Regions from separate parts of the Arthrobacter sp. B0427-1-12 genome, predicted to be linked through region 2. Evidence: predicted binding sites of a transcription regulator. Region 2 holds the regulator's gene; the other holds the start of a gene.
The links. Region 2 encodes LexA, which represses DNA repair genes until DNA is damaged. Its sites were predicted from a motif close to TCGAACANNTGTTCGA; they were not measured.
Positions count from the first base shown of each region.

Region 1: the regulator LexA is predicted to act here: its motif matches at 3,241-3,256, upstream of AC5RWU_RS12685 (TetR-type transcription factor C-terminal domain-containing protein).

Region 1 is NZ_JBNHIC010000019.1:15,620-30,131, reverse strand. It holds gene AC5RWU_RS12715 (hypothetical protein) at 2-181, opposite strand; gene AC5RWU_RS12710 (transposase) at 210-395, opposite strand; partial or broken gene AC5RWU_RS12705 (transposase) at 436-678, opposite strand; gene AC5RWU_RS12700 (Zn-ribbon domain-containing OB-fold protein) at 747-1,139, opposite strand; gene AC5RWU_RS12695 (thiolase family protein) at 1,132-2,301, opposite strand; gene AC5RWU_RS12690 (cyclase family protein) at 2,302-3,171, opposite strand; gene AC5RWU_RS12685 (TetR-type transcription factor C-terminal domain-containing protein) at 3,347-4,039, shown strand; gene AC5RWU_RS12680 (aldehyde dehydrogenase family protein) at 4,180-5,676, shown strand; gene AC5RWU_RS12675 (flavin-containing monooxygenase) at 6,643-8,301, shown strand; gene AC5RWU_RS12670 (thioesterase family protein) at 8,617-9,456, shown strand; partial or broken gene AC5RWU_RS12665 (biotin transporter BioY) at 9,724-10,194, shown strand; gene AC5RWU_RS12660 (energy-coupling factor ABC transporter ATP-binding protein) at 10,200-11,342, shown strand; gene AC5RWU_RS12655 (IS110 family RNA-guided transposase) at 11,385-12,470, opposite strand; partial or broken gene AC5RWU_RS12650 (IS110 family RNA-guided transposase) at 12,941-14,139, shown strand; gene AC5RWU_RS12645 (hypothetical protein) at 14,291-14,488, shown strand.
Region 2 is NZ_JBNHIC010000007.1:67,466-81,977, reverse strand. It holds gene hisH (imidazole glycerol phosphate synthase subunit HisH) at 1-26, opposite strand, end outside; gene hisB (imidazoleglycerol-phosphate dehydratase HisB) at 23-640, opposite strand; gene AC5RWU_RS07185 (histidinol-phosphate transaminase) at 726-1,820, opposite strand; gene AC5RWU_RS07180 (LysM peptidoglycan-binding domain-containing protein) at 1,915-2,316, opposite strand; gene lexA (transcriptional repressor LexA) at 2,580-3,323, shown strand; gene AC5RWU_RS07170 (ATP-dependent DNA helicase) at 3,355-5,409, opposite strand; gene hflX (GTPase HflX) at 5,402-7,036, opposite strand; gene AC5RWU_RS07160 (class I SAM-dependent methyltransferase) at 7,199-7,816, shown strand; gene dapF (diaminopimelate epimerase) at 7,823-8,809, opposite strand; gene miaA (tRNA (adenosine(37)-N6)-dimethylallyltransferase MiaA) at 8,821-9,765, opposite strand; gene miaB (tRNA (N6-isopentenyl adenosine(37)-C2)-methylthiotransferase MiaB) at 9,758-11,281, opposite strand; gene AC5RWU_RS07140 (coiled-coil domain-containing protein) at 11,337-12,692, opposite strand; gene AC5RWU_RS07135 (regulatory protein RecX) at 12,788-13,330, opposite strand; gene recA (recombinase RecA) at 13,480-14,512, opposite strand, start outside.

The DNA of each region.
Region 1 (14,512 bases), on a different contig from region 2:
CCTAGGACAGGCACCGGCAGCGCCGGGGCAGGACCTCGAAGGTGTGTTGGCCGGCGGTTTTGGCCACGATCTGCGGGGCGGTCCCGAGCAGGTCACGGGCGGTCCCCACCAGCCTGCCGGCGTAGCCGCCGTCGGCGAAGACACACGCGATGGAGGGCGCCTTCGCCCGGGCATTGTCCAAGACTAGGCGCCCGCCGTCGCGGTCCTGCTTAGCTGGCCGCGGTGACCAGCACTGCGACCAGCAGGCCGATCGTGTCGGTGACGAGGTGGCGCTTGCGCCCGTCGGTCTTTTTCCCGGTGTCGTACCCGCGCGAGTCCGCCCCGACGGTGTCGGCGCCCTTGACGGATTGGGAGTCCACGATCCTGAGCCGTGGCCTCCGGGTCCCGCCCGGCAGCGGCCCGAGCGGCAGAACGCAGCGCGTCGTGGATCACCTCGGTGGTGCCGTCCGCGTTCCGGCGCTGGAAGCACCGGTACACGGTGTCCCAGGGCGGGAAGTCGTGCGGTAGCATCCGCCACGCACACCCGCTCCGGTCCACGTGCAGGATCGCCTCCACGATCCGCCCGCGCGGATGAACCGGCGGGCGGCCGCCGGTCTGGACCGGCACCAAGGGCGCGACCAGCTCGCACTGTTCGCCGGTCAGGTCCGAGGGATACGGGTGCGGGGAAGAACCTGCCATACAGCCACGCTCACCCCATCGACCCCAGCAGCCAAACGGCCGCTTTCCCAACACGTGCTGAGACTGTGCTAGCGGGCTGCTGCGGCGAAGTGGGGTCTCGGGGCGCCGGCGACGTCACGCATCGTCAGGCGTACCCGATCACCGACGGAGGGCGTGTTCTCCGGATCTTGTGCGACGGCCACGATCCGAACTCCGGGCGCTTGGGACAGCTCGACGAGGGCCAGCACGTAGGGCGCCGATAGACCGTCGATTCCGACGGTTGCCCGATGCACGCGGCACCATGAGTGGACGCGCCCGTCGGGGTCCATGTCAGCCCATTCCCACATCTCACCCCGACACTGCGGGCACCGGAACAACGGATACCACTGCACCGCAGCACACGAGGAGCAACGGGTAACGCGGATCCGTCCGGCCGCCAGACCGTTACGCCATCCCGCGTAGATGTCCTCGTTATCAAGCATCGTTCCTCCGGAGGTAGAGCCCTGTGTACTGACGACCGGGTCCGGCGCCGACGAACGCGGTCGAGGCATCCGGCACCTGGCGGCCCCGGGCGTCATGGCGCAGTTGCGCCACTGCCTCTGCCAGATGGGAGGCTCCCAGCGTATATCCATGCGCCAAGAGGCCACCATGTGTATTGGTTGGCCGGTTCCCCGTCACGTCGAGCCCTCCACCAGACACGAGTTCAGCGGCCTTGCCGAAGTCCACGATTCCCAGTGCTTCAAGTTGAACCACTGTCGCGACGGTGAAGCAGTCGTACAGTTCGAGGACGTCCACGTCCGCCAATGGGGCACCAACCGCACGTTCGACCGCGTCAGCGACCGCCGTCGCCGCGGGGAACTTCGGCAAGTCCGGGCTTTGGGTGTAAAAGGCCTCGTCCGGGATCGACTGGACCCGGTGAGCCCATTCCTGAAGGCTCACCGTACGCTTTTCAGGTGCAACGGCGCCCGCACGAGACACGACGAACGCGACCGCACCGTCGCTCAGCAAGGAGATATCCGAACGGCGCAGCGGCTCCGCGAAATAGTCCTCGGCCAGGAATTCCCCCAGCTCGATCTCCCGCCGCAACTGGGCGTAGGGATGGGCCATGGCGTTGCGGCGTGCCGAGCAAGCCACCTCGCCGAGCATCGTCGCCAGTTCGGTGCGATCCAACCCGTAATCGTCGGCGTATTTCGTCGCCATGGTCGCAAAGTAGAGCTGTGGGCCGCCGAAGCCGACGGGGTATTCCACCTCCCGTTTGGCGTCCATCGCGCCGTGGATTCCGGTGGGGCCTGAACCGAAGGATCCCCAGTCCACGCCGAAGTAGGTCAGGACATGGTTGGCCAGACCTGACCGGACGACCTCATGTGCTTGAGCGACGGCCAAGAGGATACCGGCGCCGACCGGACTGCTGAGCCCCTGATATCGCACGTTCGTCATCCCCATCGTCGGCAACAGGGTGTCCGCAGCCAAGGCCGCGGGAGTGAGTTTGGATTCGGTCACGACCCCATCGACCTGTGCCGCGTCAATCCCCGCGTCGGCCAGCGCCGCGTCGATCGCCTCCAGGAGCAAACTGTGGACCCGCCGCCCGGATGACCTAACGGGGTGCACCTCCCCCACGCCGGAGATGACAACGTCAGACGTCACTCAGATCACCACCATGGGCGCCACGGGGCTGGCCGTCGCACCCACGATGTTCAGAGGAGCGATCATCAGCATTCCGGCAACCGCAGGGCCGCCCCGGAAATGCTCGAGATTGAGCAGTTCGGCGAAGTAGACGCCGTGATCGCGCAACAGGCCAACGTGCAAAGGGACAGCACAGGTCGGGTCGGTAGCCGGGGACATCTCAACTCCGATGTTGTCGGCGCCAATGATGGAAAAGCCGCACTCCAGGACCCATTCGATGGCGTCAACGTCTAAGCCACCCCAACCGCGCTGGTCCTGAACACCTTCGGTCCAGGCGTCAACCCAGCCGGTTCTCACGAAGAGCGCATCGCCGCGTTCGGGTGTAAGGCCGGCGTCGGAAAGCTGCTGCCGCACGAAGTGCAAGTCAACCGGCTCAGATACGTCGAGCCATTTCCGGTCTCGCGGCACCGCGTCCACGATTAAGACCCTGGTGAGCACCGGGCCGGCTTCCTCGATACCCAACCGTTTCGCACCTCGGCTCGTGACGAGCTCCATCGGAAGATCCCCGTACATCTTGCCGTCCTGCCAGACATGGCACAGCGCGTCCAGATGTGTTGTTCCGTGCGTCGGAATCAGCAGGACATCATCACTGAAGGAGAACCCATGCGCACTCATGGTGTCCGGCGCGATCGCAGCATCGCCCCCGTCCCGTACCATAAAGTGCTGCGGCGCCTGGCGACGAGGGCCGACCGGACCCATGCCGTGGCGGATAGGCAGGCCAAGGCTTAGCGTTTCGAATCGCTTGACAGTAGCCATCGCGCGCTGGATGGCCGCTTCGTCGATATACGCCAGAGCCCCACGCCCGGAGGTTTCCGCCAGTCTTGTCGGCATGTGAACAGCTCCTCGTTTAGCCTGTTGTGTCGCGGGCCTGGTGGCACGCCTCTGACCACATGGTGGCTCTCGAACATGTAATCTGTCAACAGTCATGTTGACAGATTACGCGTCCAGTACATCCTCACTCCGATAACGTGATGCACTACAAGGTGCCGGGGCAGAAAAGGAGACCATGTTGGCCAGTGACATCAGCAGGCGACGCAAGACCGCAGCGGAGGATCAGAGCTCGGTCTACCAGGACCGCAAGGCCGCGCTATTCAAGGCGGCGGCTGAGACTTTTCGAGAGCAAGGACTCGACGGGTCCTCACTCAACGAAATCGCCAAACGCGCAGGCTTGGATCGGGCCAGCCTCTACTACTACGTGGCATCCAAGGAGGAGTTGTACCGCCAAGTCGTAGAGGAGGTGGTGCGCAAGAATGTCGACGAGGTTCTTGCCGTTCGCGACAGCGAGGGTACCGGCGCCGAGAAGCTTGCCAAAGCCGTGACCTTGCTCATGCGCAGTTACGCGGAGAACTACCCCCACCTATACATCTTCGTCGCCGAGGACTTCGGTCGCCGCGGCCCCACGGCGCGTCAAGGCCGCAGCTCTAAAGCGGTTTCGCACGAATGGCGGCAGGAGCTTTCGGCGCTCGGTGATCTTTACTACGAAGCCGTGCGCAACATCGTCACCCAGGGACTCGAGGATGGAACGCTCAGCTCCGGCCTGACCGCCGGCGTGATCGCCCACGGCGTGATCGGCATGACCAGCTGGAGCCACCGCTGGTTCCGCCCGGACGGACCGACCCCGGCGAATGACGTGGCCAAGGGTTTCGTCGGCATCCTTCTGCACGGCTTATCGCCAACGGGGAAAGCGGAAGTTCACTAAGCATTCAATCAACGTGAGTGTTGACGAGCCAACCCTGCATGTCTACGATCGGAGCGTGACACAAGTCACGGCGACCCGCCCGCTTCTGCGCGCCAGAGACATCATCGCCGCCCATCTAGTCGTTCGAAGCAAGGAGCCCCATGTTTGACACCAAGTCGGACACCGAAACGTTTAGCCACGAGATTGCGTTTGACCTTTCCCACCCTGACGGAGTCTTCATCGGGGGGCACTGGGTCCCAGGCGCCGGAACGACGATTGATGTCGTCGACCCTGCCACTGAGCAGACACTGACCACAGTGTCAGCCCCTACCATCGAGCACGCCGATCAGGCTGTGGCCGCGGCACGCCGCGCCTTCGACGAAGGACCGTGGCCACGAATGTCGGCCACCGAACGAATCGCTGTCGTGGAGCGATTCTGCCAAGCAATCGAAAGCCGCCTGGAGCGCATCGTCCCGGCCGTCGTCCTAGAGTCCGGCATGACCATCGGTTATTCGCAGGCGCTCGGTGGTGGCGCGGCTCCTGCGGCGTGGAACGCGTCCCTCGAGGCAGCGCGCAACCTCGCGTGGGAATCCACGGACGGGGGCGTGACCCTGCGTCGAGAGCCTGTTGGCACCGTTCTCGCCGTTCTCACCTACAACGGGCCGGTGTCTCTCGTCGGCATGAAGGTCGTCCCGGCCTTGCTCGCTGGGTGCCCGGTGATTGTTAAACACGCCCCTGAGTCCCAGCTCAGTGCCCACCTCATTGCCGATGCTGCCGCAGAGGCGGGCTTCCCGGAGGGTGTCATCAGCTTCTTGCCCACGACCACGGAGGTGACACAGCATCTCGTCTCCCATCCCGGAATCGACATGGTGACGGTCACCGGCAGTCAGGCAATCGCGAAGGATGTCATCCGGCGCACGTCGGACCGGTTCGCTCGAACCGTACTGGAACTTGGGGGAAAGTCTCCCGCGATCATCACTGAAGACGCCGACCTCGACATGGTGATGTCGACGTTGGGCGATGGGGCCACTGCCGGCACGGGTCAGGTCTGCGTGTTGCTCTCGCGCATCCTGGCTCCACGCTCCCGCTACCGCGAAGTCCAGGACGCGTTCATGGATTTCCTGTCGAGTCGGCGCCTAGGCGATCCTCTCTCTCCCGAGACGCATCTAGGCCCGTTGTCCGTCGAGCGTGCGCGCACGCGCACCGAGGACTACGTCCAAGTGGCACTCCGAGATGGCGCGACATTGGCCTACGGCGGCAAGCGTCCCGCTCACCTGAAGCACGGATATTACTTCGAGCCGACCCTCTTCACCGACGTGGACAATCGGATGCGTATTGCCCAGGAAGAGGTCTTCGGTCCGATCACTACTTTGATCCCCTACGACGACATTGATGACGCGGTCCGCATCGCCAACGACACGATCTTTGGGTTGTCGGCGGCCGTTTACGCCAGCGATGCCGCGGAGGCGGCGGACATCGGTCGTCGGATCCGCTCTGGGACGGTTGCCATCAACCAGGCCGGCATGTCGCTGAATCACGCCTTTGGCGGTGTGAAGCAGTCCGGCTGGGGTCGCGAATGCGGGCTCGAAGGCATCCTGGAGTTCACGGATATCAAGCAGATGCTGCTGCCAAGCGGCGGGAGCTTCCTCAACGCTTGACGCCACCGGCGCGGATCCCTTCGAGGAAGGTGAGAGGCTCCGGGTTCGAGCTGGGCTGTCTAGCCCTCAGTTCGAACCCGGAGCCTCTCACCTTCCGCGCCAACAATTGGATGGTCAGGTCGGGAATGGTGGGCCTGGCGTCCCGCCTGTCAGGCATTAATTCACCGCGGTTCATCGTCGGCTACGCCTGCGATGCGGTCTTTCATCGCCAGGGCGGCCTCGGCGCCACCGTTGCAGTGCGAACTGCTCACCAGCCGGCCCGTCCGAGTTCGGCGGGGCACATCGACGTGGAAGAGCCCGCCCGGATCTCCTACCGTGAGGTGGTGCACCCCTGGCCACCGCGAGCACGTCCATGGGCGCGGGAGCGGCTTTGCCCTTCGTCCACGCCACGGTCGACAGCCGCTTCGGGTGGGGCTGCTTGAAGATCCGCCCTTACGAGCCAGCGGCGCCGGTGCCGGATTGACCCCGCGGGTGAACGATCCCTGCCTCACCCAGCAGGGACTCCCCACGAAGCCCGCCCCACCTACACTTTCGACCCCGGAGACCGGACGCTTTACACCAGGTCTCATCCACCGAGGCATCGTCCAGAAGTCGCTTCGGCCGCATCGACCTTGCACCGACAGGACCGTGTTATCCGACCACATCCCGGTCAGACAAGGATTGCACCCTGCCTAAACCTAAATTGGAGACCGGACTCTAAGCCACGACAGTCTCGGGCCGAACTGCCACACCACGACAGAGCGCGCCGGAACCTCGCAGGCACGCCCAGAGACCGCAACAGCGACGGGCGAGGTCGGCGTGGACTGACCCGGCATTGCGTCGCCGTCGAGGTGATCCGGCAGCTAGGGGCATTCGACGTGTACGTGGGGCGGGATGGAGAGGGCGGCGACACGTCCATGCGCGGTTACGTAAAATCTGTCAACACTAGTGTTGACGGCATGCTCATCAACAGATATGTTGATTAGCATGCAGACGAATGAAGCTATCCAGACGGACTACGACTTCGTGATCATTGGCGCCGGCATGTGCGGTCTGTACCAGCTGTACCGCCTCCGCCAGCTCGGTGTTCGGGTGACAGCCCTCGAGATGAACGGAAACGTCGGTGGCACCTGGTACCGCAACCGTTATCCCGGTTGCCGTTTCGACTCGGAGAGCTATACCTACGGGTATTCCTTCTCCGAGGAACTGCTCGCGGAGTGGAACTGGACCGAACGATTCGCTCCGCAACCGGAAGTGTTGAGCTATGTCAACTACGTGGCGGACAAGTTCTCGCTTCGTGAGGACATCCAGTTCAGCACCAAGGTCATAAGTGCCCGCTTCAACGACGACCAATCAACATGGGACGTCGTAACCGAGGATGGTCGGACCATCTCAACCCGGTTCCTTATGACCGCCATGGGAATGCTCTCCGTGCCGACAGCGCCGCGACTGCCCCACCTGGAGAAGTTCAAAGGCGAAACGGTCCACACGTTCTACTGGCCGTCGGAGGGAATCGACGTCGCTGGCAAGCGGGTCGGCGTGATCGGAACCGGCTCCACCGGTGTCCAGGTGATTTCCACCATCGCCAAGGACGTCGACTCGCTGACCGTTTTCCAGCGGAACCCAAACTGGTGCGCCCCGTTGCACAACGGTCCACTGTCCCAACAGGACATGGATGACATCCGCTCGAAGTACGACGAGATCTTCCAGTCCTGCTTCAACTCCCCCAACGGCTTCATTCATCGACCGTTGCGTGAGAAGACTACGGATGTCAGCCGCGAGGAGCGACTCGCCCTGTGGAACGAGCTCTATGACTCCCCTGGTTTCGGGATCTGGCTGGGGAACTACCGGGACACGATGATGGATGCAGCGGCGAATGCTGAGCTCTCCGAGTTCGTCGCCGGGAAAATCCGCGAACGCGTCACGGATCCGCGAACCGCCGACATGCTGATCCCCACTGATCATGGCTTCGGAACCAAGCGCGTCCCACTCGAAACCCGGTACTACGAGGTCTACAACCAGGACAACGTCGAACTCATCAGTGTCGGGAAGAATCCGATCACCGAGGTGACTGAAACGGGCCTCAGGATCCAGACCGAGAACGGACCTCGTGACATCGAACTCGACGTGATCGTGTTCGCAACCGGCTTCGATGCCGTGACAGGCGCGTTCGACCGGATCGATTTCGTCGGCAGCGGTGGCGTCCGGCTCAAGGAGAAATGGGCTAATGGACCCAGCACAACTCTGGGCGTGCAGACTGCAGGTTTCCCCAACCTTCTCATCTGCGTCGGACCGCAGTCAGGCTCGGCTGCAGCCAACTTCCCCCGCGGCATCGAGGACATCGTCGGGTGGATGACCGACTTCGCTGAGTTCCTTATCGAAAATAGCATCACCCGGGTTGAGCCCACCAAAAAGGCTGAACAGGCGTGGCTTGACCACGTGGCTGAGGTGAACGACAAGGTGTTGATGACCAAGACCAAATCCTGGTTCAACGGCCACAACATCAATCTCAATCGAGACGACCGGCCTCGGCAGATGATTTATACAGGCGGCGCCGTACGCTACCGTAGCCTACTCGCGGACGAACAGGCGGCCGGATACCCCAGCTTCGAACTCAGCAGAGCTGAGGTTCCGGCCGCTGTCTGACGAGGCTACTTGAACCTGCTGATGGGTGCGGGCAAGTGACACTTACCTGGTCCCGCCCCACCGTAGGCGCCAGGACAGTCGCCGCTCACCTCATGAACGAGGCCGGCTGGGCTACATCGCGGACCGGCCCTTTCCTGAGACCGATCTCTCTTGCTCGGACATCGACCCCCTCGAACTCACTGAGGCGGTCGGCTCCCGAGTGCTTGGCGCCCGCCTGAGCAGGGAGCACGCATCATCACGTTGTACATCGGCGTGGCCAGGCCATCGCGGTCTGACTGCATCGGTGCGAAGACCCGGTGAATTAAGGACATCAAAGTGAAAGTCGCATTCTTCACGACTGAGGCATCCGCGCACGGAGAAAGGCTCATTCCGACGCAGGCGGCCGAGAGCGGGTGGGGGAATGACCTGCTACGTGGGATGGCTGTGAGCGGAGCGCTGGCCCGTGGCACGGAGCAAGCGTTCCTCGGCCTCTGCGCCAGTGAGCTGCGCCCCACTCGTTTCACCCTTGACCTTTTCCACCCGCCGCACTCCGTCCCGTCCGTGGTGCACACCGCGGTGATCCGTAAGGGACGGAGGCTGATGTTAATCGACGCCTTCTTTGAGCAAGCCGGCAAGACGGTAGCCCGTTCCTCTACCCTGTTTCTTCGCCCGTCAAAGACTCCTGCCGGCCAGGTGTGGAGCCAAATTCCGCAGATTGAGCCTCCCCCCGCAGAACTGCTCCCCGAAGACAACGATGATCGGATTTACTTTGAGGAGGGGCGGGGCTGGGTCACCTCTGTCGACGCCGCTCATGAGCCAGTCCGCCGGCAGTCGTGGCATTTCCCCATACCGATTGTCGAAGGGGAAAAAATAACGGCATTTCAGACCGTGGCCTGTATGGGTGACGTGTCCAACGTCATTTCGAATTGGGGCGATTTCGGACTGGCACACATTAATGCGGATGTCACGCTGACAATGGCGCGTCTACCAGAAGACCTGCGGATGGGCCTCTCGGCATCGTCCCGAATCGAATCCGAAGGTCTGAGCGTGGGTAGTGCCATGCTCTATGACGCAGAAGGAGTCTTCGGCATGTCTCTGGTCACGGCGCTGGCCAATCCGAAGCACCGGGCGAACCCAAAGACCCGTCAGCCGATGCCCAGCCGCGTAACTCCATGATGTGCAGAGAAGTCTCACGTCCGAAGCCCTTCGTCCGCCGAGGCGGGGGGAACCCATCAAGTCCTCACATAAAGCCCGTCCCGTCCGGCACGTTAGGAGCAGAATCATGAGCCAAGCAGTCCCGAGCGTGCAGCGCAAGCCCCTGGCCGTGCCCACGCAGATCGCCCTCGCCGGTGTCTTCGCGGCCCTCATCGCGATCTGCTCCATGCTCCCCCCATCCCGGTCGGCGGCTTCGGCGTGCCGATCACCCTGCAGACCTTCGCCGTGATGCTCACCGGCCTGATCCTCGGAGCGCGCCTGGGCTTCCTGGCGGTCCTGCTCTACCTCGTGGCCGGGCTGGCCGGCCTGCCGGTGTTCTCCGGATTCAACGCCGGGATCGGCGTGCTGGCCGGGCCCTCGGCGGGCTACCTGCTCGCCTTCCCGCTGGCCGCCGGGCTGACCGGCGCCCTGTCCTCCCTGGTGCTGCGCCGCGGCCGGGCCGCCGCGGCCCGCGGCAACGGGCGGATGGGCTTCGGCTGGTGAGCCCTGGTGTTCCTGTGCGCCATGGTGGTCTCCTTCGTCTTCACCCACCCGATGGGCATTGCCGGCATGATGTTCGCCCTGGAGCTGGACCTGGCCACCGGCATCGCCGCCGACATGGTCTTCTGGCCCGGTGACGTCATCAAGAACGTCATGGCCACGGCGGTCGCCGCCACCGTGATCCGGGCCTTCCCCACCCTGGCCCTGCGCCGGTTCTGAGCGACGTGCTCACCGCGGGCAACGGGACCCAGGAGCCGGCCCCGGTCATCGAGGTGCGCGGCGCCGTCGTCGACCTCCCCGGTTCCGCCCCTGCGCCCGGGCAGGACACCGGGGCCGTGCCCGGTACGCTGCGGGTCCTGGGCCCCGTGCACGTCACGATCACCGAACTGGTGGTCGGCGCCAACGGCTCGGGCAAGTCCACCTTCGTGAGGCTGCTCAACGGGCTGGTCCAGCCTTGCGCCGGGTCCGTGACGGTGCACGGGCTGGACACCGTGGAGCGCACGAACGAGGTGCGGTCCCGGACCGGGTTCATGTTCACCGACCCGCTGGTGCAGCTGGTCATGCCCACGGCGGGCGAGGACATGGAGCTGTCCCTGCGCCGGACCATCCATAACCGTCGCGTCCGGCGGCGGGCCGCCGAGGACCTGCTGGCGCAGCACGGCCTGGCGGGCTTGGCGCACCGCAGCATCTACGACCTCTCCGGCGGGCAGCGCCAGCGCCTGGCCCTGGCCACCGTGCTCGCCACCGACCCGGCGCTGCTCGTCGCCGACGAGCCGACGCCCCTGCTGGACTTGGACTGGACCCTGGAGGTCCAGGATCTGCTGCTCTCCCTGCCGGGGACGGGCCGGTGCCGGCAACTGGTGTACACCACCCACGACCTCGAGTTCGCCGCGCGCGCGGGCCGTTGCCTCGTCATGGCCGGGGGGCGCGTCGTCCACGACGCCGACGGACCGGACCGCCGTGGCGTGGTACCGCCGAGACGTGCTGGCCCGGCGCGCCCGGGCGCGGCGGGACGGGGGCATGCGGTGAACCTGCTCGACCACCGGCCGGGAACCTCGCCCGTCCACCGGGTCCCGCTGGGGGCGAAGTACGCGATGCTGCTGGTGCTGAGCGTGGTCCTGGTGGCCTGGCGCGAGCCCGTGGTGATCGGCGTGGCGGTGCTCGGGGTGTGGGGTCTGTACCGGCTGGCCGGGCTCGCGGGCGAATTCCTGGCCCCCCTGGCGGCGCGGCTGGCCGCTGCTGCTGTTCGCCGGCGTGGCTCGCTGGGCCTCGGGCGTCTGGGGGCCCGTGCCGCTGTCCCCGTTACCTTTCTTATAGCCCCGGAACGAGCAAGAATCGGGGTTGCTGGCCTGTCGGCCCCGGCATGATCCGTTCCCCCAGTCGTCCATGATCCGAATCTTCTATATCCGTCAAGCGAGCCGCGGAAGCGTGATCGCGTCGGCGTGATGTGCATTGAGTGTGCGGTAGAGGCGTCGGGCGAGGTAACGCTTGAGACAGCGGCGGATCTCACGCGAGGTCTTGCCTTCGGCCTTCCTGCGCTCGGCATAGGAATGGGTTGCCGGATCATGGACCATCCTGACGACGGTCGCCAGGTGCAGTGCGCTGTTCAGGCGCCTGTCGCCGCCGCGGTTGAGCCGGTGCCTGACCGTGTTCCCTGACGAGGCGGGGATGGGATTTACGCCGGCGAGGGCGGCGAACGCGGCCTCGGAACGGACCCGGCCCAGATGGGACCATGCGGTGTAGACCACTGCAGCAGTGATCGGGCCGACCCCGGTCTCCTCCAGCAAGGCTGCTGCGGGACTGGCTCCTAGAAGCTCGGTGGTACGTGTCTCGTTATCCTTTAGTTCGGCGTCGAGGACAATGATGCGCTTGGCGAGACGGACGGCCTCCGCGCGGGCGGTCGCTTTAGCCAGCTCCTCTTCACGCCTGCGCCAGTGGGAGATCTCGATGAACTGGCTGTCCGTTAAGGGCCTGCGGGCGTCGACGCCCACGTCGACGCTGCGCAGGAGGGCCATGAGGGCATTGACCTTCGCGGTGCGCTCCACCGACATCTGTTCCCTGGCGGCTACGAGGACGCGCAATGCGGCCCGTACGCCGTCGTCCTGGCGAGGGATGCGCAGCTGGGATTCCTCGAGCGGCAGTGTTGCGGCAGCGATCGCGGCCGCGTCCAGCGGATCAGATTTCCCGGCACCGCGCCGGGCCGTCGCGTACGCCCTGACCCTGGGTGCCTCCACGACCCGGTAGCCGGATCGCATGACGGTGCCGGCCAGCAGCGCGCCGTAACTGCCGGTTCCTTCGATGACCCAGAGAGCTCCGAGGTCGCCTCCCGTGCGGCGAGCTGCCCACGCGATTGCACGGGATCTGCCTGCGTGCGTGTTGGGGAACCGCTCGGTGCCCAGATGCTCGCCCTTGGCAGTAAGCACAGCATAGGTGTGGGTGCGGGCGTGCGTGTCCACGCCGATGACGAAGGGGCAGTTGTGGGCAACAGTGGTCATCGTGATCCGGGGTTCCTTCCTCGCGAACGGGTAGATCCTTCTGGCCGCGGTACGGCCGGCGTCACCCGGGCGGAGGTCACTCCGAGGCACTCCTGTGATGGGCCACGGCCCCGAATCAGGGCTGGGCATTCTTCTGATCAAGCCGTCGGTGTGGGCCGAGCAGGCGCCGGCCGCCATCTCCAAAACCGGGCAATTCGGATCCAAGGCCCTCCAACGGGCCGAGGGGGTGCTGAGCCACAGCCAAGAAGAGGCGGCCAGTACCTACCCTGTCAGCCGGTCCCGGACCAGCCACATCAAGACTCACAGGGGGGTGTTGTCACCGGGGTCCGATAGGCGCCAGGGGATCGCTAATGGGGACCAGACCAGCCGCAGACTTCACCGCGGAGGCCGGCCGTAACGTGGATGCCGAGCTCTGGGGCCGCAGGACATGCCAGCGCTGTCAGAACGGACCGGACTTCTGGAGGCTATGCATGATCAAGGACCACGAAACGGTCGATGTCTTCATCGGCGTCGACGTCGGCAAGACCAGCCACCACGCGGTGGCCCTGGACAAGACCGGCAGGAAACTGCTCGATAAGGCACTGCCGCAGGATGAGGCGAGACTGCGGGCGATCATCGACAAGCTGGCCAAACACGGGACGCTGCTGCTGGTCGTGGACCAGCCCGCCACTATCGGCGCGCTGCCCGTTGCCGTGGCCCGGGCAGCCGGCATCCTGGTCGGCTACCTGCCGGGTCTGGCCATGCGCCGGATCGCGGACCTGCACCCCGGTGAGGCCAAAACCGATGCCCGCGACGCCTACATCATCGCCGAAGCCGCCCGCAGCATGCCGCATACGCTGCGCTCGATCGCCGTCGCCGACGAACAGGCCGTGGAACTGTCGATGCTCTGCGGCTTCGACGACGACCTGGCCAAGCAGGCCACCGCCGCCTCGAACCGGATCCGCGGCCTTCACCTGCGATCCATCCGGCCCTGGAACGGGTCATCGGCCCGCATCTGGACCATCCCGCGATGGCCGAACTGCTCCGGAAATACCCGACCCCCGAGGCCCTGCGCCGGGCAGGGCAGACCCGGGTCGCCGCGTTACTGACCAGGTTCGCTCCGCGTGCCGGCAAACGCTGGGCCGCGGAAATCTTCACCGCCCTGGACCAGCAAAGTGTCGTCGTCTCCGGCACCGGTGCCGCCGGCATCGTGCTGCCCCAGCTCGCGGCCCAGCTGGCCCAGCTGCGCACCTCCAGGGCCCAGATCCTGGCGCAGGTGGAGAAAATCGTGGAGGCCCACCCTCTTCACGAACTCCTGACGTCCCTGCCGGCGGTCGGCGTCAGGACGGCAGCCCGGATCATCACCGAGGTTGCCGGCAAGGAATTCAAGACCGCAGGCCACCTGGGATCCTACTCCGGGCTCTCCCCGGTCACGTGGCGCTCGGGAACCTCGATCCGCGGCGACCACCCCTCCAAAAAGGGCAACAAGATCCTCAAACGCGCCCTGTTCCTCTCCGCGTTCGCGGCTCTGAAAGACCCCGTCTCCCGGGCCTACTACGACCGCAAAAGAGCCGAGGGCAAACGGCACAACCAGGCCCTGATCGCCCTCGCCAGACGCCGCTGCGACGTCCTGTTCGCCATGCTGCGCGACGGCGCGCTTTACGAGGCGCCCCAGACCCAGGCGGCCTAAGAAGACAGGCACCCAGCCGGCGGCCCACGCCGGCCGGCCGGAACCCGCTGCCCAAAACCCCCGACCACCGCGGCAAAGAAAAGCGCCCCCGTCGCTTGACGAAGAACATAGGGACACCCCCCTGGACGCCCTCGGGCCGGCCCTCGTGGTCATGGCCGCCGTCTTCGGCGCCCTGGCCGCCGCCCGACTGCTGGTCATCACCACCCCGCTTACGGCCAATGCGATCGCCGATCGGCCCCCAGATGAAGAAGGCACCCAAGGGCCTGGTGACGAATGCCAACGCGAACACGGCGAATGTGCTGAGGAGCGGCGCGGCGGGGAAGAATGCCTCGGCGATGATCAGAGCTAGTGCTCCGTACAGCGCGTATCGTAG
Region 2 (14,512 bases):
ACGGTTACCCGCGGCGGCACGCTCACAGTGCGCCCTTGGTGGATGGGATGCCCTCCACCCGCGGGTCCGGCTCAACCGCTGCGCGGAGTGCGCGGGCAAAGGCTTTGAACTGCGCTTCCACGATGTGGTGCGGATCCCGCCCGGACAGCACCCGCATGTGCAGGCAGATCTGGGCGTGCAGGGTGATGGCCTCGAAGACGTGGCGGGTCAGCGATCCCGTGAAGTGGCCGCCGATCAGGTGGTATTCCTGTCCGGCCGGCTCACCTCCGTGCACCAGGTACGGCCGCCCGGAAATATCGACGACGGCGTTGGCCAGCGCTTCATCGAGCGGCACCGTTGCCTCACCGAAGCGGCGGATTCCGGCCTTGCTGCCCAGCGCGGACTTGAGCACCTCGCCGAAGGTAATGGCGACGTCCTCGACCGTGTGGTGGACATCGATGTGCGTGTCGCCGGTGGCCTTGACGGTCAGGTCGATCAGCGAGTGCTTGGACAGCGCCGTGAGCATGTGGTCGTAGAAGGGCACGGAGGTGCTGATGTCCGAGCGGCCGGTGCCGTCCAGGTTGAGCTCCACGAGCACTGATGATTCGCTGGTGGTGCGCTCGAGGCGGGCGGTCCGTCCGGTGGAAATGTCCACGGTCATTGCTGTCCTTTGGAAAGTGGTGGTGGGTGCGCTGGCCGCGGGAGGCGCAGCTGCCGCGCTTAATAGTCTAGGAGAATAATGAAAATCAGATGAGCTGCTCGAGCCGCTCGAGGAACGCCGTAGTCTCCGCTTCCGTTCCCGCCGTCACCCGCAGGTGGCCCGGAATGCCGACGTCGCGGATCAGGACGCCGGCTTCCAGCAGTCCCTCCCAGACCGCCTGCGGGTTCCGGAGCCCGCCGAAAAAGACGAAGTTCGAGTCCGAGTCAGCGGGCGTCAGCCCCATCCGCTTCAGCTCGCGGACGATCCGGTCCCGCTGGGTCTTGATGTCCTCCACATTGGCCAGCAGCGCCGATGAATGCTTCAGCGCCGCCGTCGCCGTGGCCTGGGTGATGGCGGAAAGGTGGTACGGCAGCCGCACCAGGCGCAGGGCGTCGGCAACCTGGGGCGCCGCGGCGAGATAGCCCAGCCGCGCACCGGCCAGCGCAAACGCCTTGCTCATGGTCCGCGAGACGATCAGCCGCTCCCGCCCTGGCAGGAGCGTCAGGGCACTGGGTGTGCCGGCGTGGGAGAACTCAGCGTAGGCCTCATCGACGATCACGATCGCATTGCTGGCCCGGCCTGCCTCGTACACCGCTTCCACGACGTCGAGCCCCAGCGCCGTGCCGGTGGGGTTGTTCGGTGAGCACAGGAACACGATATTCGCGCCGGAGGCGGCCACCTGCTCCGCCGCCGACGCCGCGTCCAGTCCGAAGCCGGCATCCCGGGTTCCGGTGACATACGCAGTACCGGTGCCGCTGGCCAGCAGCGGATACATGGAATAGGTGGGCGGGAAGCCTATCGCGGTGCGGCCGGGGCCACCGAAGGCCTGCAGGATCTGCTGCAGCACTTCGTTGGAACCGTTGGCCGCCCAGACGTTGTCCGCGGTCAGTCCATGTCCCAGGTACTGCGCCAGCAGCTGGCGCAGTACCGTAAATTCACGGTCCGGATAACGGTTGAGGCCAGCCACGGCCTGGCCTACTGCCTCAACAATGGCCCGGTGCACCTCGGCGGGTACACCATGGGTGTTTTCGTTGACATTCAGCAGGATCGGCACGTCCAGCTGAGGCGCCCCGTAGGGATGCTTGCCGCGCAGGTCATCACGGAGGGGAAGGTGGTTCAGGGCCTCAAGCTGTTCAGTCACTGGCCTAGTTTAAGACGATTCAGCGTGCGAGACGGAATCCTGTGGCGGGCGCCACAGACAGCGCCATCCTGGCTGGACCGTGCAATCCGAACGCTTAGCGGGATGCCGGGACGAACAGTTGCCGTCCGGAGTGGACCAGCGGGGTGTCCAGATTGTTAAGTTGGATAATCTCTGCCACCACCTCGCGCGGGTCCTGTCCGGGAGCAAGCTCAACGGCGAGCGACCACAAAGATTCACCAGGGCCGACGGTGACAACCTCCGGCTCCGCAGCGACAAGCGGATCACCCGATGCCGTGGCCGGGGCCGTGACGGAGCCGGCAAGGGTCAACAGAGCCACCGCCAGCAGCATCAGCGGAAGCCCCACCAACACCAGCCTGCCGCGGCGCGTCAACCGGAACCGGGCAGCAGCCGGCCGGACGGCCGGGAGCAGGGCCCCGAAGCCCTTCGCAGGGCCGGTGGTGCCAGGCGGAAAGTGCAGTGCAATCTGGGCGGTCATAGCGGTTACCTTTCTGGCTCGAACGGTTCGATCCTTCGAAACCCTCCACGTGCCGCATCGAATCCCTGTTCGATTCCGGCACAAGAGCAGTTTTAGCACTAACCAACGACACATGTCGAGACACAGTCGAACAAATGTTTGAAATAGTGCCGTGCCTCACCTAGCGTTAAAGCAAGAGGAGGCCGCACGCACACAGCACCAGCCGCCACTGACGAAATAAGGAAGGAAGTACGGCCATGGAAGGCAGTACCGCGCAGGAGAACGTGCCGGCACCCCAGACCGAATCCGGCGGCAAGGCCCGGCGTACACGGCGGCAGTCAAAAGGGCTGACGCCCCGGCAGAAGAAGATCCTGGAGACCATCCAGCGTTCGATCAGCGCAAACGGCTATCCGCCGTCCATGCGCGAGATCGGGGATACGGTTGGGCTGGCCAGCCTGTCCAGCGTCACCCACCAGCTGATCCAACTGGAGAAACTCGGCTACATCCGGCGGGATCCCAAACGGCCGCGCGCCATGGAGATCCTGATTCCGCTCACGCTGGACCAGGGCAAGGTGGAGATCGCCGGCGTTGATGAACCCGGCGTGCTGCGGAGCACCAAGGGAACCCCGGTGGCTGACCTGGCCAGTGCGGCGGATACGGCCATGGTCCCACTGGTGGGCCGCATTGCCGCCGGCGGCCCTATCCTGGCCGACCAGTCGGTGGAGGACGTCGTACCTTTGCCCCGGCAGTTGGTGGGCCACGGGGAGCTCTTCATGCTCCGGGTGTCCGGCGATTCGATGATCGATGCTGCCATCTGCGACGGCGATTGGGTGGTCGTCCGCCGCCAGCAGAGCGCCCTGAACGGCGAAATCGTGGCCGCGCTGCTCGATGACGAAGCGACGGTGAAGACCTTCCGGCAGCGCGACGGCCATACCTGGCTGCTGCCGCAGAACACCCGCTACGAGCCGATCCTTGGGGACCACGCCACGATCATGGGCAAAGTCGTGTCGGTGCTGCGGTCGCTCTGACCTGGTGGCCTGCCGCTGACGGTGGCAGGCCTCATGCTGTCCCGGCCAGCCGCTGCAGCACCGCAAGGACCGTCGCCCGGTCCGTGGTGCCCCAGAACGGCGGCAGCGCACTCCGGAGGAATCCGCCGTAACGGGCCGTAGCCAGCCGGGAGTCCAGTACTGCCACCACGCCCCGGTCGCCGGCGGCCCGGATCAGACGCCCCGCCCCCTGTGCCAGCCGCACAGCCGCATGGGTCGCCGAAACGCTCATGAAGCCATTGCCGCCGGCCTGGGCCACCGCCCGGGTGCGGGCCGTCATCAGCGGGTCGTCCGGCCGGGGAAACGGAATGCGGTCGATGATGACCAGCCGGCACGACGGCCCCGGCACGTCCACGCCCTGCCACAGGGACATTGTGCCGAACAGGCAGGTATCCGGCTCCGCGGCGAACTGCTTCACCAGCGCTGACATGGACGACTCGCCCTGGCAGAGGATGTCCAGGTCCAGGCGCAGTCGCATGGCATCGGCCGCCTCCTCGGCTGCGCGCCGGGAGGAAAACAGTCCCAGGGCACCGCCGTTGGACGCCCGCAGCAAGGCCTCCAGTTCGTCGAGCTGCTGTTCCGAAACGCCGCGCCCGGGCTTGGGCAGGTCCTTGGCTACATAGAGCACGCCCTGCTTCGGATAGTCGAAGGGACTGCCGACGTCGGTTCCCGACCAGCTGGGCGCTCCTTCTCCGAGCAGGCCCAGCGATCCGGCCACCGGTTCGAACGCCGAGCCGATGGCCAGGGTGGCCGAGGTAAGAATGACCGTATGGCCGTCGAAGAGGCCTTCCCGCAGCCGGCCTGCCACGGACAAGGGTGCAATGTTGATCGTGGCCGGCTGCGTCTCGTCTTCAGCGGCGTAGCCGCCCTGCGGAGAAAAGGCGGCGGCGCGGGAGATCCACAGGACCTCGCCGGCGCGGGCAGCGTCGATCATCCGTTCGCACAGTTCCAGGATGACCGTCAGCCGGGAACGCGCCAGCTGCCGGCCCCCGTCGGCGGCCGCGGTGCTGTCCGGCTTCGAATCGGAGAGCGCGGCCCGGCAGGCTTCGCGCACCTGGACCACCGCCAGTTCCTGCGCTTCGCTGAGTCCGGACGGCACCAGGCCGGAGGGGACGCCGTCGAGCACCGCTTCCAGATGCCCGGCGGCGGCGGTGAGGGCCTCGCCGCTGACGCCGGTATGCTTGCGCACCGCGGACGCCGCCGCGGTTACCATCGCTGCGGACAGCTGGCCGGAGACCGCGCCGGTGACGCGGTCCTGGAGTTCATGGGCCTCGTCGATGACGACCACGTCATAGTCCGGCAGGACGGCAAGGCCCTCGAACGCGCTGATGGCCAGCATCGCATGGTTGGTGATTACGACGTCGGCCTCCGCCGCCGCCGCGCGTGCCCGCTCACTGAAGCATTCCTCGGCGAGCGGACATTTCTGCGCGCCGAGGCACTCCATCGCGGTGACCGACACCTGCCGCCAGGCGCGGTCGCTGACCCCCGGCGTCAGATCGTCACGGTCGCCGGTCTCCGTCTCCTCGGCCCATTCGCGGAGCCGGACGATGTCCCGGCCCAGGGCGGTCGCCGGCCCACCGGTGCGCCCGCCGCTTCCTGTGCCGCCCGGCCCCGCCTCCGGGGCGGGATGGGAGGCTGCGGCGTCCTCACCCAGCGTGAACAGCGCTGCGGGCGCGTCCTCGTCCGGAAAGCCACCCTGCAGTTTGTGTTTGCAGACATAGTTGCCCCGGCCTTTCAGCAGGGCCACGTCCACCGGACGGGGCAGCTTCGGCTGGACCGCATCCAGCAGCCGAGGCAGGTCCCGGCCAACGATCTGCGCCTGCAGCGCCAGCGTCGCAGTGGAGACGATCGCAGGCTTGTCACTGTCCAGCGCATGGCGGATCAGCGGAATAAGGTAGGCCAGCGATTTGCCGGTTCCGGTGCCGGCCTGGACCAGCAGATGGTTTCCGGTCTCGATCGCTTCAGCCACCTGGCGGGCCATTTCATGCTGTCCGGCCCGGTTCTGCCCGCCCATGGCCGCCACGGCCACATCCAGCAGTTCCAGGGCGCCGCGGGAGCCCTCAGCCATGCCGGACAAACGGTTCCAGTTCGGCGGCCAGGCCCTCGCGGACCAGGACCTGGACCTCGGTGCCCTCCTCCACATGGTCCAGGGACAGGATCTCGGCGTCCTCATCGTGCAGCCGGCTAAGGACGTCCCCGCGGTGGTAGGGAATCAGCAGCTGGAGCTTGACGCTGGGCCGCGGGATGCCGTCGCTGATCGCTTCCAGCAGTTCCGGAATACCCTGGCCGGTCCTGGCCGAGACCACCACGTGCCGCGGCTCCCGTTGGCGCAGCCGTTCAACCACGAACGGATCAGCCGCGTCCGCCTTGTTCAGCACAATGATCTCCGGAATGTTGCGCGCATCCACTTCGGCGAAGACTTCCCGGACCGCGGCGATCTGGCCCTCCGGATCGGGGTGCGAGACATCGACCACATGCAGGATCAGATCCGCGTCTGCAACTTCCTCCAAGGTCGACCGGAACGCCTCCACCAGCTGGGTGGGCAGGGAACGCACGAATCCCACGGTATCCGCCAAGGTGTAGCCGATGCCGTCAGGGGTTTCGGCCCGGCGCACGGTGGGATCCAGGGTGGCGAACAACGCGTTCTCGACCAGCACGCCCGCATCGGTCAGCCGGTTCAGCAGCGAGGACTTGCCCGCGTTGGTGTAGCCGGCAATGGCTACGGACGGAACAGCATTACGACGCCGGTTGGCCCGCTTGGTCTCACGCGCGGGCTTCATGCCCGCGATTTCCCGGCGCAGCTTGGCCATCCGGGTACGGATGCGGCGGCGGTCCAGCTCGATCTTCGTCTCGCCGGGACCGCGTGAGCCGATGCCGCCGCCGGCGATGCCGACGCGGCCGCCGGCCTGGCGGGACATGGACTCGCCCCAGCCGCGCAGGCGCGGGAGCAGGTATTCGAGCTGGGCGAGCTCCACCTGGGCCTTGCCTTCGCGGGACTTCGCATGCTGGGCGAAGATATCCAGGATGAGGGCTGTCCGGTCGATGACCTTGACCTTGACAATGTCTTCCAGTCCGCGCCGCTGCGACGGGGACAGCTCGCTGTCCACGATCACCGTGTCCGCACCGGTGGCCATGACGATTTCCCTGAGTTCCTCCGCCTTTCCGGAGCCCAGGAATGTACCCGGGTCCGGCTTGAGCCTGCGCTGGACGAGCCCGTCCAGCACCTCGGAGCCCGCGGTTTCGGCCAGCGCAGCCAGTTCCTTCAGTGAGTTTTCCGCGTCCGCCGCTGTTCCCTCGGTCCAGAGCCCGGCCAGGACGACCCGTTCCAGGCGCAGCTGACGGTATTCGACCTCGGTGACGTCTTCGAGTTCCGTGGACAGCCCCGCCACGCGGCGCAAGGCGCGCCGTTCGGCGAGATCCTGCTGGTCCCCGTCGTATTCCGAGTGCTCCTCCGCCAGGTCGGAAATGGCCTGGGCCCGGACGCGCTGCCCGGCACCGGCGTCCTGGTCAGCAGCCGACTCCGGCTGCCTGCGGGCGGGCCCCTCTGGAATCCGCCGCGCTGCTGCCCCCTTGGCGGCGGACGCGGCGTCATGGGAAAGAATGCGGTTGATGACTGCCTGGATCTCGTCCCGGCTCAGCTCCGCTTCGGAATCCTTGCGATCCGGAGAATTGGCGCTGGAGTTGTTGGTTGTCATGCTCTCCTTTGGAAAGTGTGTATATCAATGGTAGACCCCGCCGCGGACATTTCCCCGGGAAATCCACAGCCGGCGCGACAGCGCCTGCGATTATCAGGGGCGTAAATTTGTTAGGCAAGCATAAATTTCCTTCCCCGCCGGGGCGCATTATCCTGAGCAATCATGGCCTCCGATCACTACTTCAGCGCACAGCCGACCGGTCCCGGAACCCGCCGGCCGCTCCAGGTTGTGCTGGCGGGTGAGACCCGGAACCTGCAGACTTCCTCCGGCATCTTCAGCCCGGACGGCGTGGACAAAGGCACCGCCGTTTTGCTGGCGGACGTGCCTCCGCCCTCCCCGACCGGAAACCTCCTGGACATCGGCTGCGGCTGGGGGCCCATTGCACTGACCATGGCGCTGAAAGCACCGCATGCCAAGGTCTACGCAATTGACGTCAATGAACGCTGCATCGCGCTGACCAATGACAACGCGCGCCTGCTGGGCCTGGCCAATGTTGCGGCGAGCCTGCCCGATCAGGTGGACCCGGCGTTGACGTTCGACACCATCTGGTCGAATCCGCCAATCCGCATCGGCAAGAACGAACTGCATTCCCTCCTGATGCGGTGGCTGCCGCGGCTGGCACCGGGAGGTTCCGCCTGGCTGGTGGTCCAGAAGAACCTTGGTTCGGATTCCCTGCAGCGCTGGCTGGGGGCGGAACTGGACGAGGACTTCAGGGTGACGCGGGAGAGCACGTCGAAGGCCTTCCGCATCCTGCGCGTCCGCCGCAGTTCCGGCGCCTGAGCTGCGCTAAACGATGCTGCCCCGGGCAACCAGCACGGCGGGACCGCTCAGTTCCACATGCTCGCGGCCGTCGGCGCCCGGCAGGAACCGTACGCGCACCAGTCCGCCCGGGACGGCTACGTTCCATTGGACCGGCGCATCCTGCCCGGCCCAGTAGCGGATGGCAGCGGCCGCGGCGCATGCACCGGTGCCGCAGGACTGGGTCTCCCCCACGCCGCGTTCATGCACGCGCATCGTGATATTGCCCCAGCCGTCCTCCACGAGCGGCTCCGCCGGCACCACGAACTCGACGTTCGTGCCGTGTTCCGGAACCGGTTCCACCCGCGGTGCCTCGAACAACTGGGTGGCCCCGAGTTCCTCCAGGTGCGCCAGCGCAACGACGGTGTGGGGGTTGCCCATGCTGATGGACAGCGCAGGACGCGGCACTTCCAGGCCCTCGGCTTCCACCACGGAATCCATCGCCTTGGCCCGGGCGCGGTCCGGGAAGATGAATTCCCAGGGCCCCATGTCGACGGCATAACCGTTGGCGGACCGGCTCACGACCTTGATTCCGCCGCGCGTGCCGATCGTCAGGGCCTCACCGGAAGCCAGGTCCACGAGGCCTTCCGCAAGCAGGAAGTGGACAAAAACGCGCACGCCGTTGCCGCACATCTCCGACAGCGACCCGTCGGCGTTGCGGTAATCCATGAACCATTCCGCCCGCGGATCCTGCTCAAGCAGCGCCTGCCCCTCCGGGAGGAAGCGCGACGGCACCGCGCGGATCAGCCCGTCGGCACCGATTCCGTGGTGGCGGTTGCACAGCAGGGCGGCTTCATCGCGGCCGATTTGGCGCACACCGTCCGGATCGGCGACCAGGACGAAGTCGTTGCCGGTGCCATGTCCCTTCGCGAACGCCAGGCCCTGCAGGGCAGCCAGGCCGCCGGCCGGTACGGGAACGGCTGCCTGCGCGCCGGTTGCCTGCGGGGTACGGGAGTTCGGTTCACCGGGGGTCATTTCCGTCGTCGTCACCTTTCAAGCCTACCCGGTGCGCCCGGCGCCGCCGGATCCATGGCTGCCGCCGCTGCCTTGGCGACCAGCTGCTGATCTTCCCAGTCCAGCCAGTGGATCCGCGGGTCCGCCCGGAACCAGGTCAGCTGGCGGCGGGCGAACTGGCGGGTGGCCACGATCGTTTCCTCAGCCGCCTGCCCAACGGTACGGACGCCGTCGAGCACGCGCAGGAACTGGGCGTAGCCCAGTGCGCGGGAGGCGGTTTTGCCTTCCCGCAGTCCCGCTGCGTCCAACGACTGCACCTCGCCCAGCAGGCCGGCGTCGACCATCCGGTGCACGCGCACTGCCAGTCGCTCCTTCAGCAGCTCACGATCAACGGCCAGTCCGATCTGCACGGCGGGCTGATGGTACCGGCGCTCGGGCATGAACGAACTGAACGGCCGGCCCGTCAGCCGGTGGACCTCGAGGGCGCGCACCACCCTGCGGCCGTCTCCCAGGCGCTCCGCAGAGACGGGGTCCACCTGGCGCAGCCGCTCCCGCAAGGCATCGAGGCCGGCTGTCTCCAGCTCCTGCTCCAAAGCCCCGCGGAGCGCCGGATCCGTGCCCGGGAACTCGAGCACATCGAGTGCGGCACGGACATACAGGCCGGAACCGCCCACGAGGATCGGCAGCCGGCCGCGGCTGCGGATCTCCGCGATGGTCCGGCGGGCCAGCTGCTGGAAGGCTGAGACGCTGGCTTCCTGGCGGACATCCATGATGTCCAGCAGATGGTGCGGTACGCCCCGGCGCTCGGCAACGGAGATCTTGGCGGTTCCGATGTCCATGCCCCGGTAGAACTGCATGGCATCGGCGTTAATGACTTCGCCGCCCAGCTCCAGCGCCAGGGCCACGCCCAGGTCCGACTTGCCGGACCCGGTGGGCCCGACGACGGCGACCACCGGCAGCGCGCCGGTATCAGGCATTCCGGACGGGAAGCGACGGCATGCCGAGCGAGACGTTCTTCCGGCCGCCCGACGGCGACGGGGCGGCGCAGGACTCTGCCTGGGACCGGTCCCAGGCGTCACCCGCGCGGGAGCGGCGGACGGCGTAGTCCGCGGCCGACGCCGGGTCGGCGATCAGGTGGAACGGTGCCGCTCCGGTGACGGTCACGGTGACCAGGTCGCCCGGGCGGGGTGTTTCCGCGCCGTCCGGAACGGAGAAGTGGACCAGGCGCTGGTCCTTGGCCCGGCCGGAGAGCCGGCCGGTCTCGTCCGCCTTGCGTCCCTGCTGGGCAGTGACCATGACCTCCACGCGCCTGCCGACCTGCTTGGCGTTTTCCTCGGCGGAGATCCGGTCCTGCAGTGCAATCAGCCGCTCGTAGCGTTCCTGCACCACGGCCTTGGGCAGCTGGTCCGGCAGCTCCGCCGCCGGCGTTCCCGGGCGCTTTGAGTACTGGAACGTGAAGGCGGTGGCGAACCGCGACTGTTCGACGACGTCCAAGGTCGCCTGGAAATCCACTTCGGTTTCGCCGGGGAAGCCTACGATGATGTCCGTGGAAATGGCGGCGTGCGGAATCTGTTCCCGGACCTTCTCCAGGATGCCCAGGAATTTCTTCGAACGGTAGGAACGGCGCATGTCCTTGAGAACCTTGTCCGAGCCCGACTGCAGCGGCATGTGCAGCTGCGGCATAACATTCGGCGTCTGGGCCATGGCCTCGATGACGTCATCGGTGAACGCCGCCGGATGCGGACTGGTGAAGCGTACCCGTTCAAGGCCCTTGATGTCCCCGCAGGCCCGCAGCAGCTTGCTGAAGGCCTGCCGGTCACCGAACTCCACGCCGTAGGAGTTCACGTTCTGCCCCAGCAGCGTCACCTCGATGGCGCCGTCGTCCACGAGCGCCTGGATCTCCGCCAGGATGTCCCCCGGACGCCGGTCCCTTTCCTTGCCGCGCAGGGACGGAACGATGCAGAAAGTGCAGGTGTTGTTGCAGCCGACAGAGATGGAGACCCAGCCGGAGTAGACGGCATCACGCTTGGTCGGCAGGGTGGAGGGGAAGACGTCCAGGGACTCGAGGATCTCAAGCTGGGCTTCATTGTTGTGCCGGGCCCGCTCCAGCAGAGCCGGCAGCGCGCCCACGTTGTGGGTGCCGAAGACGACGTCCACCCAGGGGGCCTTCCGGAGGATGGTTTCGCGGTCCTTCTGCGCCAGGCAGCCGCCCACGGCGATCTGCATGCCCGGCCGCTTTTCCTTCACCGGAGCCAACTGGCCAAGGTTGCCGTACAGTTTGTTGTCCGCATTCTCGCGGACGGCGCAGGTGTTGAAGACGACGACGTCGGCCTGCTCCCCCTGGGCCTGCACCAAACCGGCGTCCTCCAGCAGGCCGGCCAGCCGCTCGGAATCGTGGACGTTCATTTGGCAGCCGAAGGTCCGCACCTGGTAGGTGCGCGGAGCCGGGGCCGTGGGATCGGTCAGCGGGGCGGGGACAGTCAAACTCACCATTAAAGGGTACGGCCTGCAGCCGGGTCGCTTGCAATTGTCCGCGTGCGGACCTGGATCAGTACCAGCCGTTCCGCTCCGAATGGCCCCACGCACCGCAGGGAGAACCGTACCGTCCCTTGATGTAGCCCAGCCCCCAGTCGACCTGGGTCCGGTAGTTGGTTCGCCAGTCCGCGCCGGCCGCGGCCATCTTGTCGCCGGGAAGGGACTGCGGAATTCCGTACGCCCCGCTGGAGGAGTTCAGCGCATTGGTACGCCAGTTCGATTCCCGGTTCCACAGGTTGACCAGGCACTGGAACTGGTCCTGACCCCAGCCGAACGACTCCAGCCGACCGGAAGCATACGCCTGCGCCCCGGCCGGATCATTAACGGCCGTCACCTGCGGTTTCGGTTCGGGCGGCTGCGGCCCCGGCGACGGCGAGGGCGGGCCGGAAGGCTGCGCGGACGCGACGGGAGCAGGTTCCGGGTCCGGCGCCGGCGGAGCCGGACGCGGCTGCTCGGCGGGAACCGGTGCATCGTCCCGGCTCCCCGCCCCGGCGCGGGCAACGGCGGGTCCGGCCGTCGGCAGGGGAACAGCAGCAGGAGGAGCCACCGGAACTGCGGCAGGAGGAGCCTGGCTGGCCGCCACCTCGGCGGCTGCTGCCGCGGCCTCCTGCTGCGCCTTGTACGATTCCTCGGCCGCCAGTCCGCGCCGCCGCTCCTCCTCCGCCTGGGCGCTGGTGTCCTTGAGCTCGGCCAACTGCTCCAGGAGCACGGCGCTGCGGGCCTGCTGTTCGGCGACCTTGTCCTGAGCAGCCCGGCTCGTCTGCTCCGCCTCCGCCCAAGAGGTTTGGGCCCGCGCGGCCAGCCGGTCCCGTTCGGCGCGGGCCTCTTCCTCCTGGGCCACGAGCCCGGCGGAAACGCGTTCCGCAGCCCTGGCATCTTCATAGAGCCTGCTGGTCCGCTCCGCCACCATCTGCACCAGGTCCAAACCCTGGAGCGTCTCCTCGGCGGCGCCCGGTTCCAGCAAGACCAGCAGCGTCTGGTTGGTGGCGCCCGTCTTGTAGGTCTGTGCGGCCAATTCTCCAGCCTGCCGCCGGTGCTGCGCCGCCTGCTCCTCGGCCTGCGCCCGATGCGCGGCAAGGATGTCGATTTTGCGGTCGCTGAAAGCCAGTTCCGCCTCCGCCTCGGTATAGCCGGCGGCCGCGGCAACGGCCGCGTTCCCCAGTTCCCCTGCCTGCCGCTGCAGGCCGTCCAGCAGCGCTTCGACTCCCGCGATCTGCGCAGCCTTCGCCTCGACATCGCCCTTGGCCTGGTGAACCTCGTCCCAGGAGGGATAGGCAGCGGCACGGGCGGTAGCCGGTGAATGCAGCCAGGCGGCAGCCAGGGCAACAGTCAGCACGGCCGCAGCCACGCCGTGGAACCTGACCTTCAAGCTGAACCTGAACATAACGGGGTTCAGCATACAGGCCGCCGGAAGGACAGCGTGAACCGCTGCGCGGTCCTGTTTCCCGGTCCTACTCGCCGGTTCTACTCCCCCGGGCCGGGGTCAGCGAAATCGTCGGGATCCCACGAACCATCTGCCAGTTGGCTGTCCAGCACGTCCCGGACAACACCGAAGGCCATACCGGAGGGATAGCCCTTCCTGGCCAACATGCTGACGAGGCGCCTGGTCTGCCTGTCCCGCTCGGCCCGGTCGGACAGATCCGTGCCTTGCCGCAGCTTCCGCTCCACCAGGAAGCGGGCCGCTGCACGCTCATCCTCGTCCGACCGCTCGGCAAGCGCGGCTTCGGCTGTCTCACCGGTGATTCCCTTGTCCGCAAGTTCCCGCTTGAGCGCACTCCGTGCGAGCGACCGCGTCCGGGACCTGCTTCGGACCCACATCCTTGCGAATTCCGCGTCGTCCACCAGGTGGACTTCCTCATAGCGGCCCAGGACCTCCTCGGCCACTTCTGCCGGAACATTTCGTTCCGCCAGTTTCGCGGCCAGCTGGGATCGGCTCTTGGGCGAACTGGTGAGCTGGCGCAGGACGATCGACCGGGCGACCTCGAACGGATCCGCTTCCCGGTCCAGCTCGGGCGGCGGCTCTTTCCGGGTGTTCCTGCGTTTCCGGCCGGCCGGCGACCCGGCAGCCGCCGCATCGCCGCGCGGCGGTGCGTCCGGGCCGGATTCCTCATCCGGCCCGGACGCACCGGCTCCGCGGATTGACTGCGTCACGTGGCCTAGAGCCCGTCGACGGCCTTGAGCTTGGGTTCGCCCTCACCCTCGCCCGGGGCCTGGACACCTACCCCGAGCTTTTCCTTGATCCGGCGTTCCAGTTCGTCGGCCAGGCCGGGATTGTCCTTGAGGAAGTTGCGCGCATTTTCCTTGCCCTGCCCCAGCTGGTCCCCGTCATAGGTGAACCAGGCCCCGGACTTCTTGACCAGTCCGTGCTCGACGCCCATATCGATCAGGCCGCCCTCGCGGGAAATGCCGTGGCCGTAGATGATGTCGAATTCCGCCTGCTTGAAGGGCGGGGCCATCTTGTTCTTGACGATCTTGGCACGGGTCCGGTTGCCCACCGGATTGGCGCCTTCCTTCAGCGTCTCGATCCGGCGCACATCGATGCGGACCGACGCGTAGAACTTCAGGGCCTTGCCGCCGGTGGTGGTTTCGGGACTTCCAAAGAAAACACCGATCTTCTCACGCAGCTGGTTGATGAAGATCGCCGTCGTCTTGGTCTGGCTCAGGCGGCCCGTGATCTTGCGCAGTGCCTGGCTCATGAGGCGCGCCTGGAGGCCAACATGGCTGTCACCCATTTCACCCTCGATTTCGGCCCGCGGCACCAGGGCGGCGACGGAGTCAATGACGATGATATCCAGCGAGCCGGAGCCCACCAGCATGTCCATGATCTCCAGGGCCTGTTCACCGGTGTCCGGCTGGGAAACGAGCAGCGCGTCAGTGTCCACACCAAGCTTTTTGGCATAGTCGGGGTCCAGGGCATGCTCGGCGTCAATGAAGGCGGCGATGCCTCCGTTGCGCTGCGCACTCGCCACGGCGTGGAGTGCGACTGTGGTCTTGCCGGAGGATTCCGGCCCGTAGATTTCCACGACGCGCCCGCGCGGCAGGCCGCCAATGCCCAGCGCAATGTCGAGGGCAATGGAGCCTGTGGGGATGGTTTCGATGGGAGCGCGCGCATTGTCCCCCAGACGCATGACGGAGCCCTTGCCGAATTGCTTGTCGATCTGGGCCAGTGCCGCTTCGAGGGCTTTTTCG